DNA from 2 places in the Pseudomonas synxantha genome. Region 1 is predicted to be linked to the other one. Evidence: predicted binding sites of a transcription regulator. Region 1 holds the regulator's gene; the other holds the start of a gene.
What was found. The regulator FliA, encoded in region 1, starts transcription of late flagellar genes. The targets are predictions, from matches to a motif close to CTAAAGTTTNNNNNNNNNNNGCCGNTAA.
Positions count from the first base shown of each region.

Region 2: the regulator FliA is predicted to act here: its motif matches at 4,600-4,627, upstream of BLU48_RS32800 (methyl-accepting chemotaxis protein).

Region 1 covers NZ_LT629786.1:869,129-875,979, reverse strand. Annotated here, with positions in the region: gene BLU48_RS04205 (protein-glutamate methylesterase/protein-glutamine glutaminase) at 1-38, opposite strand, end outside; gene BLU48_RS04200 (chemotaxis protein CheA) at 87-2,294, opposite strand; gene BLU48_RS04195 (protein phosphatase CheZ) at 2,306-3,094, opposite strand; gene BLU48_RS04190 (chemotaxis response regulator CheY) at 3,113-3,487, opposite strand; gene fliA (RNA polymerase sigma factor FliA) at 3,654-4,394, opposite strand; gene fleN (flagellar synthesis regulator FleN) at 4,391-5,224, opposite strand; gene flhF (flagellar biosynthesis protein FlhF) at 5,330-6,646, opposite strand; gene flhA (flagellar biosynthesis protein FlhA) at 6,658-6,851, opposite strand, start outside.
Region 2 covers NZ_LT629786.1:3,125,355-3,132,205, reverse strand. Annotated here, with positions in the region: gene BLU48_RS14495 (sensor histidine kinase) at 1-675, shown strand, start outside; gene BLU48_RS32805 (methyl-accepting chemotaxis protein) at 795-2,942, opposite strand; gene BLU48_RS14485 (Na+/H+ antiporter family protein) at 3,180-4,499, shown strand; gene BLU48_RS32800 (methyl-accepting chemotaxis protein) at 4,662-6,341, shown strand; gene trhP (prephenate-dependent tRNA uridine(34) hydroxylase TrhP) at 6,346-6,851, opposite strand, start outside.

The DNA of each region.
Region 1 (6,851 bases):
AAACCCGAATCGTCCACCACCAGGACCTTGACTGCCATAAACACTCCGTTAGGCGGGGCGGGCATGACCGCCCTGCCCCACCAGAATCAAATACGCCGTGCGGCGTAACGCTTGAGCATGCTCGGAACATCGAGAATCAGCGCAATGCGACCGTCACCGGTGATGGTGGCGCCCGACATGCCCGGGGTTCCCTGCAGCATCTTGCCCAAAGGCTTGATCACCACTTCTTCCTGGCCCACCAGTTGGTCGACCACAAAGCCGATGCGCTGGGTGCCCACGGACAGAATCACCACATGGCCTTCGCGCTGTTCTTCATGGGCAGCCGAAGCCACCAGCCAGCGCTTGAGGTAGAACAGCGGCAACGCCTTGTCGCGCACGATCACCACTTCCTGGCCGTCCACCACGTTGGTGCGCGACAGGTCGAGGTGGAAGATCTCGTTGACGTTGACCAGCGGGAAGGCGAACGCCTGGTTGCCCAGCATCACCATCAGGGTCGGCATGATCGCCAGGGTCAACGGCACCTTGATGACGATCTTGGAGCCTTGGCCCTTGGTCGAGTAGATATTGATCGAGCCGTTGAGCTGGCTGATCTTGGTCTTCACCACGTCCATGCCCACGCCACGGCCGGACACGTCGGAGATCTCGGTCTTGGTCGAGAAGCCCGGGGCGAAGATCAGGTTGTAGCACTCGGTGTCGGTCAGGCGGTCGGCGGCGTCCTTGTCCATCACGCCGCGCTTGACGGCGATGCCCCGCAGAATGTTCGGGTCCATGCCTTTGCCGTCATCGGTGATCGACAGCAAGATATGGTCGCCTTCCTGCTCCGCCGCCAGGATCACTTTGCCGTTGCGGGACTTGCCCGAGGCTTCGCGTTCTTCCGGGGTTTCGATGCCATGGTCGACGGCGTTGCGCACCAAGTGGACCAGCGGGTCGGCCAAGGCCTCGACCAGGTTCTTGTCGAGGTCGGTTTCTTCGCCCACCAGTTCCAGGTTGATTTCTTTCTTGAGCTGGCGTGCCAGGTCGCGGACCAGGCGCGGGAAACGGCCGAAGACTTTCTTGATCGGCTGCATCCGTGTTTTCATCACGGCGGTCTGCAAGTCAGCGGTGACCACATCGAGGTTCGACACGGCCTTCTGCATGGCTTCGTCGCCGCTGTTCAGGCCCAGGCGCACCAGGCGGTTACGCACCAGCACCAGCTCGCCGACCATGTTCATGATGTCGTCCAGGCGCGCGGTGTCGACGCGCACGGTGGTTTCGGCTTCACTGGCGGGCTTTTCCGCCACCGCCGGCGCCGCTGCACGCGCAGGTGCCGGGGCAGCGGCTGGGGCTGGCTTGGCGACCGGCGCGGCAGCTTTGGCGGCAACCGGTGCGGCGGCGACCGCAGCCGCGGCAGCCGGGGCTACCTCGGTGAACTTGCCTTTGCCATGCAACTCGTCCAGCAAGGCTTCGAACTCGTGATCGGAGATCAGTCCGTCGCCGGCCGGTGCGGCGCTGCTGGCCGCTGGAGCCGCTGGAGCTGCGGCGGCAGTGGCAGTGGCAGCAGTGGCGGCGACTTCCGGCAGGGCTTCGGCTACAAACGTGCCTTTACCATGCAGCTGGTCGAGCAGTGCCTCGAATTCATCATCGGTAATGTCGGTGCTGGCGCTGGCAGCCGGTGCTTCTGGCGCAGCGGGTGCCACGGCATCGGCCGCGAACTGACCCTTGCCATGCAACTGGTCAAGCAGGGATTCAAACTCTGCGTCGGTAATGTCTTCGCTGGTCGGCGTGGCGACAGGCGCCGCCGGGGCTTCGGCTTCGGCCTTGACCGCATTGAGCGAATCGAGCAGCTGTTCGAACTCGCTGTCGGTCACATCCGCCTCGGCCTCCACCACTGGTTCCGGCTCAGCTTGTGCTACCGGCGCAGCCGCGGCCGGTTCCGCCAGGCGCGCCAGGGCCGCCAACAGTTCCGGAGTGGCCGCCGTGATCGGCGCACGTTCGCGCACTTCACTGAACATGCCGTTGACCGCATCCAGTGCTTCTAGAATCACGTCCATCAGTTCCGAGTCGACCTGCCGCTCACCCTTGCGCAGGATGTCGAACACGTTCTCGGCGATGTGACAGCACTCCACCAGCTCATGGAGCTGGAGGAAGCCGGCGCCCCCTTTTACAGTGTGAAAACCGCGAAAAATTGCATTGAGCAGGTTCGCATCATCCGGTCGGCTTTCCAGCTCGACCAGTTGCTCGGACAGTTGCTCTAAAATTTCGCCGGCCTCTACAAGGAAATCCTGAAGGATTTCTTCATCGGCGCCGAAGCTCATGGGTGTGCTCCTTAGAAGCCTAAACTGGATAACAGGTCATCTACGTCATCCTGACCTGACATAACGTCTTCACGTTTATCGGCATGAATCTGCGGACCTTCACCCTTGGCGAGATGTTTTTGTGGATCTTTTTCCGAGAGGATCGCTTCGCGGTCATGCTCGATGCCGGCAAAACGGTCGACCTGGCCGGCCATCAGCACCAATTTGAGCAAGTTGCTTTCCACTTCGGTGACCAACTGGGTCACGCGCTTGATCACCTGGCCGGTGAGGTCCTGGTAATCCTGGGCCAGCAGGATGTCGTTGAGGTTGCTGGCCACCGTGCGGTTTTCCTGTTCGCTGCGCGACAGGAAACCCTCGACCCGACGGGCCAATTCCCGAAACTCTTCAGCCCCCACTTCGCGGCGCATGAAGCGGCCCCAGTCAACGCTCAAGGCCTGGGCTTCGCTGGTCATGCCGTTGACCAGCGGCGTGGCGTTTTCCACCAGGTCCATGGTGCGGTTGGCCGCCGCCTCGGTCAGCCTGACCACATAGGACAGGCGTTCGGTAGCGTCGGTGATTTGCGAAATCTCTTCGGCCTGGGGCATGCGCGGGTCAATCTGAAAATTGACGATCGCACTGTGCAGCTCGCGTGTGAGCTTGCCCACTTCCTGGTACAGGCCGCGATCACGGGTCTGGTTAAGCTCATGGATCAACTGCACCGCATCGGCGAACTGGCCTTTTTCCAGGCTGTCGACCAAGCGGTGAGCATGTTTTTTCAGGGTCGACTCGAAGTCGGCCTGCGATGATTCGTTATGCTCCATAGCTCCCCCGTGGCAGCATCAATGACCGATGCGTTCGAAGATTTTTTCAATCTTCTCTTTCAAGGCCAGTGCAGTGAATGGCTTGACCACGTAGCCGTTGACCCCGGCTTGGGCGGCTTCGATGATCTGTTCACGCTTGGCTTCAGCGGTCACCATCAGCACAGGCAGGCTGCGCAGTTTTTCATCGGCACGTACATGGCGCAGCAGATCGATACCGGTCATGCCCGGCATGTTCCAGTCGGTTACCAGAAAATCGATGCTTCCGCTGTTGAGGATCGGAATCGCCGTGATGCCATCATCCGCCTCGACCGTGTTGGTGAACCCAAGGTCACGCAACAGGTTTTTTATGATCCGCCGCATCGTTGAGAAGTCATCAACGATGAGGATTTTCATGTTCTTGTCCAATTCGACCTCCAAGCAGTCTTAAACGCGCCCAGCACCTGGACGCGCCATTTCAATCAACAGGCGTTACACAAAAAGGACTGCCCAGGGCACCACGGTACGAGCCCGCGAACCTTGCGGCTTCACGGTAGCGTCTGCAGTGTCCCCACACTGCCTGTCAGCGCGCGCGCCACTCTCCCAATCGCCCCCGCAAGCGGGCCGCGCACTGGCTATGCAACTGGCTGACACGCGATTCGCTGACCCCCAGCACCTCACCGATTTCCTTGAGGTTCAGCTCTTCGTCGTAGTACAGCGCCAGTACCAGGCGCTCACGCTCCGGCAAATTGGCAATCGCGTCCGCCAACGCGCTCTGGAAACGTTCGTCTTCCAGGTCGCGAGACGGTTCGAGATGTGCACTCGCGCCGTCCTCGTGCAGCCCTTCGTGTTCGCCGTCCTGCAGCAGGTCGTCGAAACTGAACAGGCGGCTGCCCAAGGTATCGTTCAAAATCCCGTAATAATCGTCGAGACTCAATTGGAGTTCGGCCGCAACTTCATGATCTTTAGCGTCACGACCGGTTTTTGCTTCAATTGCACGAATTGCATCACTGACCATGCGCGTATTGCGGTGTACCGAACGCGGCGCCCAATCCCCTTTACGCACTTCATCGAGCATCGCGCCACGGATACGGATGCCCGCATACGTCTCGAAACTCGCACCCTTGCTCGCGTCGTATTTGGTCGACACTTCGAGCAGGCCGATCATGCCGGCCTGGATCAAGTCCTCGACCTGCACACTGGCCGGCAGGCGCGCCAACAGGTGATAGGCAATGCGCTTGACCAGGGGCGCGTAACGCTCGATCAATTCGCCCTGGCTGTCACGTGCCGACTTTTTGTAAAGGTTGTAGCCGCTGGATGTCATAGCACCGGTCCTGCGCTCGTCTGATGCACCAAACGCTCGACGAAAAATTCCAGATGCCCCCGGGGGTTGGCGGGCAACGGCCAGGTATCGACCTTCTGGGCAATGGCCTTGAACGCCAGTGCGCACTTGGAACGAGGGAACGCTTCGTAGACCGCACGCTGCTTTTGCACGGCCTTGCGCACACACTCGTCGTAAGGAACTGCGCCAACGTATTGTAAAGCCACATCGAGGAAGCGGTCCGTGACCTTGGTCAACTTGGCGAACAGGTTGCGCCCTTCCTGCGGGCTTTGGGCCATGTTGGCCAGCACGCGGAAGCGGTTCATGCCGTAGTCGCGGTTAAGCAGTTTGATCAACGCGTAGGCATCGGTGATCGAAGTGGGCTCGTCGCACACCACCAGCAGCACTTCTTGCGCTGCGCGCACGAAGCTGACCACCGACTCGCCGATCCCGGCGGCAGTGTCGATCACCAGCACATCGAGGTTGTCGCCGATATCGCTGAACGCCTGGATCAGCCCGGCATGCTGCGCGGGGCTCAGGTGCACCATGCTCTGGGTGCCCGAGGCAGCCGGCACGATGCGGATGCCACCGGGACCCTGGAGCAGCACATCGCGCAGCTCACAGCGGCCCTCGATCACATCGGCAAGGGTATGTTTGGGTGTCAGCCCCAGCAGAACGTCCACGTTCGCCAAGCCCAGGTCAGCATCCAGCAGCATGACGCGACGGCCAAGCTCTGCCAGGGCCAGGGACAAATTCACTGACACGTTAGTTTTGCCGACGCCACCTTTGCCGCCGGTCACCGCGATCACCTGTACGGGATGCATGCTGCCCATTTTATTTCTTTACCTTGTCTTGCTTAGACGCAGGCTACATGGCTTGGCCGCGTGAATCGCTTGCAGACCATCGATGTAGGTACATTTCACGGTGTTCATCCTGCCTTAACCGACCCGTTTAGCCGGGTGGTGGTAAAGGTCGGCGAACATATCGGCCATCGCTTCCTCGCTAGGCTCTTCTTGCATTTGCACACTTACGGCACGGCTGACCAACTGATGACGGCGCGGCAGATGCAGATCATCCGGGATCCGCGGCCCGTCGGTCAGGTAGGCGACCGGTAATTCATGGCTGATGGCCAGGCTCAACACTTCGCCCAGGCTCGCAGTTTCATCGAGTTTGGTGAGGATGCAACCGGCCAGGCCGCAACGCTTGTAACTGTGGTAAGCAGCGGTAAGAACCTGTTTCTGGCTGGTGGTTGCAAGCACCAGGTAATTTTTCGACTTGATGCCACGCCCGGCCAGGCTTTCGAGTTGCATGCGCAGCGCCGGATCGCTGGCTTGCAGGCCGGCGGTATCGATCAGCACCACGCGCTTGCGCAGCAGCGGGTCGAGGGCATTGGCCAGGGACTGGCCCGGGTCGACGTGGGTCACCGGCACATTGAGGATGCGCCCCAGGGTCTTGAGCTGCTCCTGGGCGCCGATGCGGTAGCTGTCCATGCTCACCAGAGCGATATTCTGTGCGCCGTACTTGAGCACATAACGGGCGGCCAGCTTGGCCAGGGTGGTGGTCTTGCCCATGCCGGCGGGGCCGACCATGGCAATCACACCGCCCTCTTCCAGAGGTTCGATTTCCGGCGTAGCGATCATGCGTGCCAAGTGCGCCAGCAGCATGCGCCAGGCCTGGCGGGGTTCTTCGACTTCGGCGGTCAAGGCCAGCAAATCGCGGGACAACGGGCCGGACAGGCCGATGCGTTGCAGGCGACGCCAGAGGTTGGCCTGTTGCGGCTTGCTGCCTTGCAGTTGCGTCCAGGCCAGCGAGCCCAGCTGCACTTCGAGCAATTCGCGCAGGCCGTTGAGTTCAAAGCGCATCGAGTCGAACACACGTTGGTCGACAGCGGCGGCCGGGGCTGGCGCAGCTGGACGCGGTGGCTCGACGAACGTCGGTTCTACCAGCGGCTCGGCAGCCGTCAACGGCAGGCCGGCGAACAATTGGCGATTGGTGCTGGCGTCGCTGTCGCCACGCATGCTCAGTTCAGCCTGGGCCGACACAATGCGCGAGGCAGTCTTGCGCAACTCGTCTTCGAGTTCCATGTTCGGCACACGCGGGGCCAGGGCCTGGGGCGTGTAATCCAGCGCAGCCGTCAGCTCGACACCGCCGGCAATCCGACGGTTACCGATAATCGCGGCGTCGGCGCCCAGCTCATCACGGACCAGTTTCATGGCCTGACGCATATCGGCGGCGAAAAAACGCTTAACTTGCATAACCCACTACCTCAGCCATTGGGCCCTACTGTCGCGACGATAGTCACTTGCTTATTGTCAGGAATTTCCTGGTAAGCCAACACGTGCAAATTCGGTACAGCCAAGCGTCCAAACCGCGACAACATCGCCCGAACCGGACCGGCCACCAAAAGAATGACCGGGTTGCCCTGCATTTCCTGGCGCTGCGCGGCATCGATCAACGAAC
Region 2 (6,851 bases), 2.3 Mb from region 1:
GCGCAGATCAACCATTTGCTGGCGCACACCGAAGACAGTCTCAAGCGTTCCCGCAATGCGCTCGGCAACCTGGGGCATGCGCTGAAAACCCCAATGGCGGTATTGCTGAGCGCGGCCTCCAGTGAGGCGCTCAAGGGTCATCCGCAGTTGAGCCAGCTATTGCGCGACCAACTGGAGCAAATCCAGCAACGCCTCAATCGCGAGCTCAACCGGGCACGGCTGGCTGGCGAAACCCTGCCGGGTGCTTTGTTTGATTGCGAAAAAGAACTGCCCGTCCTGCTGGCGACCTTGAACATGATCCATGGCGACCATCTTGACCTCAGCTATCACGTTTCGCCGGGCCTGCAATTGCCCTGGGACCGCGAGGACTTGCTGGAATTACTTGGTAATTTGCTGGACAACGCCTGTAAGTGGGCGGATGCCGATATTCGGCTGAACGTCAGCGAAACCCAGCAAGGCTACCTGTTGGTGGTGGAGGACGACGGTCCCGGTATTCCCGAGGCCCAGCGTAACCAGGTCTTGGGCCGCGGCGCGCGACTGGACGAGCAAATTGACGGACATGGCCTGGGGTTGGGGATCGTGCGGGACATCGTCGAGGTATGGGGCGGGACGTTGCAGTTACAGGAGAGTGAGCTGGGTGGGCTTAAGGTACTGATCGAATTGCCCAAGCGGTAATGCCAATCTAAAAATGTGGGAGGGGGCTTGCCCCGATGACGGAGTGTCAGTAAATACATCTGGGGCTGACCCAACGCCATCGGGGGCAAGCCCCCTCCCACAGTAGATCTCCATTAGGCTTACACCCTGAACTGATCCATCAACCCCTGCTGTTGATTCGCCAGGCTGTTCAACGCCTGGCTGACCCGCGCCGATTCATTGGCCTGCTCCGACAGCGACTCGGTCACATCGCGAATGGTCGCCACATTGTTGTTGATCTCCTCGGCCACCGCGCTTTGCTCTTCGGCGGCACTGGCGATCTGCAGGTTCATGTCGCTGATCACCGTGACCGCGTCGCCAATCTGGCGCAAGGCCGTTACCGCTTGGCCGACCTGTTCGACGCTGCCTTGGGCCTGGCGATAGCTGTTGCCCATGGAGCCGACCACGTCGGTGGTGCCGCTTTGCAGTTGCTCGATCACCAGGCGGGTTTCTTCCACCGATTCCTGGGTGCGCCGCGCCAGGTTGCGCACCTCGTCGGCGACCACGGCAAAGCCCCGACCGGCTTCACCGGCACGGGCGGCCTCGATGGCGGCGTTGAGCGCCAGCAGGTTGGTCTGTTCGGCGATGCCGCGAATCACTTCGAGCACCGAGCCGATTTTCTCGCTGTTGGCGGCCAGGCCTTCTACCTGGGTCATGGCGGTGCTCATGTCGGCGGCGAGGTCGCCAATGTTGGCGGTGGTGCGGTCGATCACGGTCAAGCCTTCGCGTGTGGCCTGGTCGGCATCGCGAGCGGCCTGGGCAGCTTGGGCGGCGCTGCGGGCAACGTCCTGGGCGGTGGCGCTCATTTCGTGGGAAGCGGTCGCCACCTGATCCACCTGGCGGTACTGCTGCTCCATGCCAGCACTGGTTTGCGTGGCAATCGCGGCGGACTGGTCGGCGGTGCCACGGGCGTCCTGCACCGAGCGTTTGACCTCGGCAATGATCGGTTGCAGCTTGTCGAGGAAGCGGTTGAACCAGCCGGCCAACTGGCCCAGTTCGTCCTGCTTGTCATAGGCCAGGCGCCGGGTCAGGTCACCTTCGCCGCTGGCGATATCTTCAAGCATGTGTGCCACGCCGAGGATCGGCCGGGTCACGCTGCGCGCCATCAGCCACACCAGTATCAGGCCTACCACAGCGGCCAGCAGACCCAGGCCGAGCTCCAGCAGGGTGCCTTTGGCATTGTCAGCGTCCAGCTGGGTTTTCAACGCCTCGGCGGGCGCCACCAGGACTTTTTCCGGTACATCCAGCAACACGCCCCACGGCTTGCCCCCAGGGATCGGCGCAAAGGGCGCCAGCACCTTGAGCTGATGACCGGCACGCAGGCTGTGGGTTTGAGTACTGCTGGCCAAGGCGCTGACCAACTGCGCGCCGCTGGCCGTATCAACCTGAGCCAGGCGCTGGCTGAGCTTACTGGCATCCGGACTATAACCGGCAAGCAAACCGGTCGGGCTGAGGATGCTGACCTGGGTCTGGCCGTCGTACAGCTTCTGGCTGGCCTGTTGGCTCACGGCCTGCAGGCTGTTGAGGTTGATGTCCACCGACAGTGAGGCGATGACTTTGCCATTGACCATCAGCGGGAACACGATGCTGGTCATCAGCACGTTCTGGCCGTCGATCACATAAAAGTAGGGTTCGATCACACACGGCTTGAGCGTGGTGCGCGGGCAGGTGAACCAGGCGTTGGCTTTTTCGCCGCTGGGGCTGACGGACGTGTCGGTCATGTCGCTTTCGGGCAGTGCCATCGAAGTGATCTTCCCCGGCGTCGGCTGCGACCAGTACAAGGCGAATCGGCCTTTGTCATTACTGCCCAGTTCCTGCTGGTTGGCGAACAACTCGTCCTTGCCGTCCAGCGCATTGGCTTCGAACACCAGGGACAAACCCAACAGGTCGGGGTTGGCTTGCAGCGCGGCCTTGACCTGGCGGGTCAGGTCCTCACGGGTGTCGAAGGCATCGAGAAAGCGTTTCTCTGCCTGCTCGCGCAGAAACAGTACCTGGCGGGAAAAGCCGTGACCGTACTGGTAGGCATCCATGAACTGCTGGCGAATGCCCAGCGCCTGTACTTCACCTTGGGCCTCGATGCGCGCCTGGGCGGCTTCGTCCAGCATCTGCATGCTGGAGGCCTTGACCTGCTCCGAGCTCTGCGCCATGCGATACAGCGACAGACCCACCAGCAGGGTCACGATCCCCAGCAGGCACAGGCCCGCGAGCAGGGTGATTTTCCATTGAATGGAGAGCTGCCTGAGCGACATCGGGACATCCTTACCTGAAAGCACATGGAAACAGCTTATCGGCCGACACGCATGGTTCTTTATTCAAACGATCAATTTAAACTTCAAAAACGGCGCCGCTTTTTGACATGCGCGCCTGCCTGCTGCAAAGTGCGCGCCCTCTAATAGGACCTCTTTCAAGCCTGCACGCCGGCAGCTGTTCCCATGGGCCGTGCGCGGGCATGCCTGTCTTTTTTGTTTTTGCTTGAGGTAACCATGATTAACGCAGTCATCGCCGCGGTCGGCACCATGCTGGTACTCAGCCTGTCCCGCGTGCATGTGGTCATCGCCATTATTGTTGGCGCCCTGGTGGGCGGCTTGACGGGTGGCCTGGGGATCGACGCCACGCTCAAAGCCTTCAACGGCGGTTTAGGTGGCGGCGCAACCGTGGCTTTGTCCTACGCATTGCTTGGTGCTTTCGCGGTGGCAATTGCCAAGTCCGGCTTGGCCCACGCGCTGGCGGACAAAGCCTTGCTGCTGGTTGATCGCCAGGAAGCCAGCGGTGGCAGCCACGTCAAATGGTTGTTGATCGGCCTGTTGTGGGTGGTGGCGATTGCTTCGCAGAACATCCTGCCGATCCATATTGCGTTTATCCCGCTGCTGGTGCCGCCGCTGCTTTATGTGCTGACCAAGCTGCAACTGGACCGCCGCCTGATCGCCTGCGTGATGACGTTCGGCCTGATCACGCCGTACATGTTCCTGCCGGTGGGTTTCGGCAATATTTTCCTCAACCAGATCCTGCTGGCCAACGTAGCCAAGAGCGGGGTGGATATCAGCCAGGTCAACGTCACCCACGCCATGGGCCTGCCGGCACTGGGCATGGTGGTCGGCCTGCTGGTGGCAGTGTTTATCAGCTACCGCAAGAAGCGCGTGTATGACCTGGAAAAAATCGAGCGTGTCGAGCAAGTGGCGGTGCAGTACAACCCGCTGACCCTGCTGGTGGCCGGCCTGGCGATTGCCTCGGCGTTCATCATCCAGCTGTGGCTGGACTCGATGATCATCGGCGCCCTGGCCGGATTCCTGATCTTCTCGGTATCGGGCATCGTGCGCTGGCGCGACACCGATGACCTCTTCACTGAAGGCATGAAGATGATGGCGATGATCGGTTTCATCATGATCGCCTCGTCGGGCTTTGCCGAAGTGCTCAAAGCCACCGGTGACGTGCGCTCGCTGGTAGAAGCCTCGGCGGCGTTTATCGGCCATAGCCGTGGGGTAGGGGCGTTGCTGATGCTGCTGGTGGGGCTGCTGGTGACCATGGGCATCGGCTCGTCGTTTTCCACGGTGCCGATCCTTGCCGCGATTTTCGTGCCGTTGTGTGTGCAACTGGGCTTCAGCCCGTTGGCCATCGTGTGCATTGTCGGCACCGCCGGTGCGCTGGGCGATGCGGGCTCGCCTGCGTCGGATTCCACCCTCGGGCCCACCTCCGGCCTGAATGTCGATGGCCAGCACCACCATATCTGGGACACCGTGGTGCCGACCTTCCTGCACTACAACATTCCGCTGCTGGTGTTTGGGTGGCTGGCCGCGATGACGCTCTGATGAATTCCCTGTAGGAGCGAGCTCGCGAAAAACCCCAACGATAATGCGAACAACCTGAAACCCCGCAGAGTTCTCAGGTGCTTCGCGAGTAAGCTCGCGCCTACAGAAATCACGCACCTGGCCGTTAACCTCTCAAGTCGCCACTAACAAGAGAGAAAAGCCATGCGTCTGAGTTTGAAGGCCAAAGTCCTGGCCCTTGCCGTAGTGCCTGTATTGTTGTTTGCCGTGGTCATCAGCCTGACCACCGTGTGGATTCTCCAGGGCCAGGCGCGCAACGAAGTGGATGAAACCCGCCAGCGCTTGCTCAACGACGCCAAGGCCACGCTGCAAGGTTATGTCGAAGTGGCCATGACCACCATCAAGCCGCTTTACGATGCGGCAGCCCCCGGCGACACCGCGGCGCGGGCGCAGGTGGTCAAGTTGCTCTCCAATACCAGCTACGGCAAGGACGGCTATTTCTTCGGCTACGACTCCGAGACCATCCGCCTGTTCAAGGGCAACAGCCCGGACGGCGTGGGCAAAAGCTTCAAGGACAACCGCGACCCCAACGGCGTCTACGTCAATCGCGACCTGGTTAAAGTCGGCAAGGACGGTACCCACTACCTGCAATACAGCTCGACCCAGCCCGGCCAGACCGAACTGGTGCCCAAGCTCGGCTATACCGAATACCTGCCCAAGTGGGACATGGTCATCGGTACTTCGGTGAACCTGGACGGTATCGAGGCCCAGGTGGCGGTGGTCGAAGCCAAGGTGGAGAAACGCATGGAAGGCGTGCTGCTGAGCATCCTCGGCGTCGCCGTTATATTGCTGTTGGTAATCGCCGCCGTGGGCATGCTGGTGGCCAATACCATCCTGCGTCCACTGAGCCTGATGAAGGCCAATCTCGACGACATCGCTGCTGGCGAAGGCGACCTGACCCGCCGCCTGGCGATTACCAGCCAGGATGAGCTGGGCGACCTGGCCGGTGCGTTCAATCGCTTTGTCGATAAAATCCATGGGTTGGTGCGCCAGATAACCGAAATGACCGCCCAGCTCACCGGACTGGTCAGCCAGGTATCCGACCAGGCCCAGCGTTCCGAGCAAGCCATGGAACGCCAGCGCCACGAGACCGACCAAGTGGCCACCGCGATCAACCAGATGTCGTCCGCTGCCCATGAAGTGGCGCGCAGTGCCCAAGGCGCCGCTGTCGCCGCGCAACAGACCGACGCCGAAGGCCAGGCCGCCAAACGTGTGGTGGACGGCAGCATCGCGCAGATCCATGCGCTGGTGAACGATATCCGCAGCAGTGGCGTGTCCCTGGACAGCCTGCAGCAGGATGTGTCGTCGATTGTCAGTGTGCTCAGCGTGATCCGCTCCATCGCCGAACAAACCAACTTGCTGGCGCTCAATGCTGCCATTGAAGCCGCACGGGCCGGGGAGGCCGGGCGCGGGTTTGCCGTGGTCGCCGATGAAGTACGCGCCCTGGCCAGCCGCACCCAGACCAGCACCCAGGAAATCCAGGGCATGATCGACCGCCTGCAAAAAGGCACCGAGGCAGCCGTGGACGCAATGCGCCGCTCCAGCGATGCCGGCGATGGCACCTCGGCCCAGGCCAACCAGGCCGGGGCGTCCCTGGACACCATGGCCCAGTTGATCGGCACAATCAACTCGATGAATGCGCAGATCGCCAGCGCTGCCGAGGAGCAAACCGCCGTGGCTGAAGAGATCAACCGCAGCGTGCATCAGATTGCCGTGGCGGTGGACAGCGTGGCGGATGAAACCCAACTGGGTGCCCAGACCTCCCGCAGCTTGGCAGATCTGGGCCAGCGCCTGGGGCAGTTGGTCGGTCAGTTCAGGATCTGACCCTTCACAGGTCGCGCATCAGCAGGCCAAAACGCAGGTCCATCTCGGCCGGCAAGGGCACATACACGGTGTGCCCGTCCCCCGGTGCCACCTCAATGGCTTCATCCTTGGCGTTGCGCAAGGTGGCCAGGTCAAAGTGAAAGTTGCCGGCCGGCGTCATTAATTCCAAGTGATCGCCAACGGCAAAACGATTCTTCACCTTGACCTCTGCCAACTCGCCACGACGCTCGCCGGTCAACTCACCGACAAACTGCTGTCGCTCGGACACCGAGCTGCCGTTCTGGTAGTTCTGGTATTCATCATGTACATGACGGCGCAGGAAACCTTCGGTGTAGCCGCGCTGGGCCAGGGACTCAAGGTTGGTCATCAAGCTGCGATCAAAGGCGCGTCCGGCCACCGCGTCATCGATGGCCTGGCGGTACACCTGGGTGGTGCGTGCGCAATAGAAGTGGGATTTGGTGCGGCCTTCGATCTTCAACGAGTGCACGCCCATCTGCGTCAGGCGCTCCA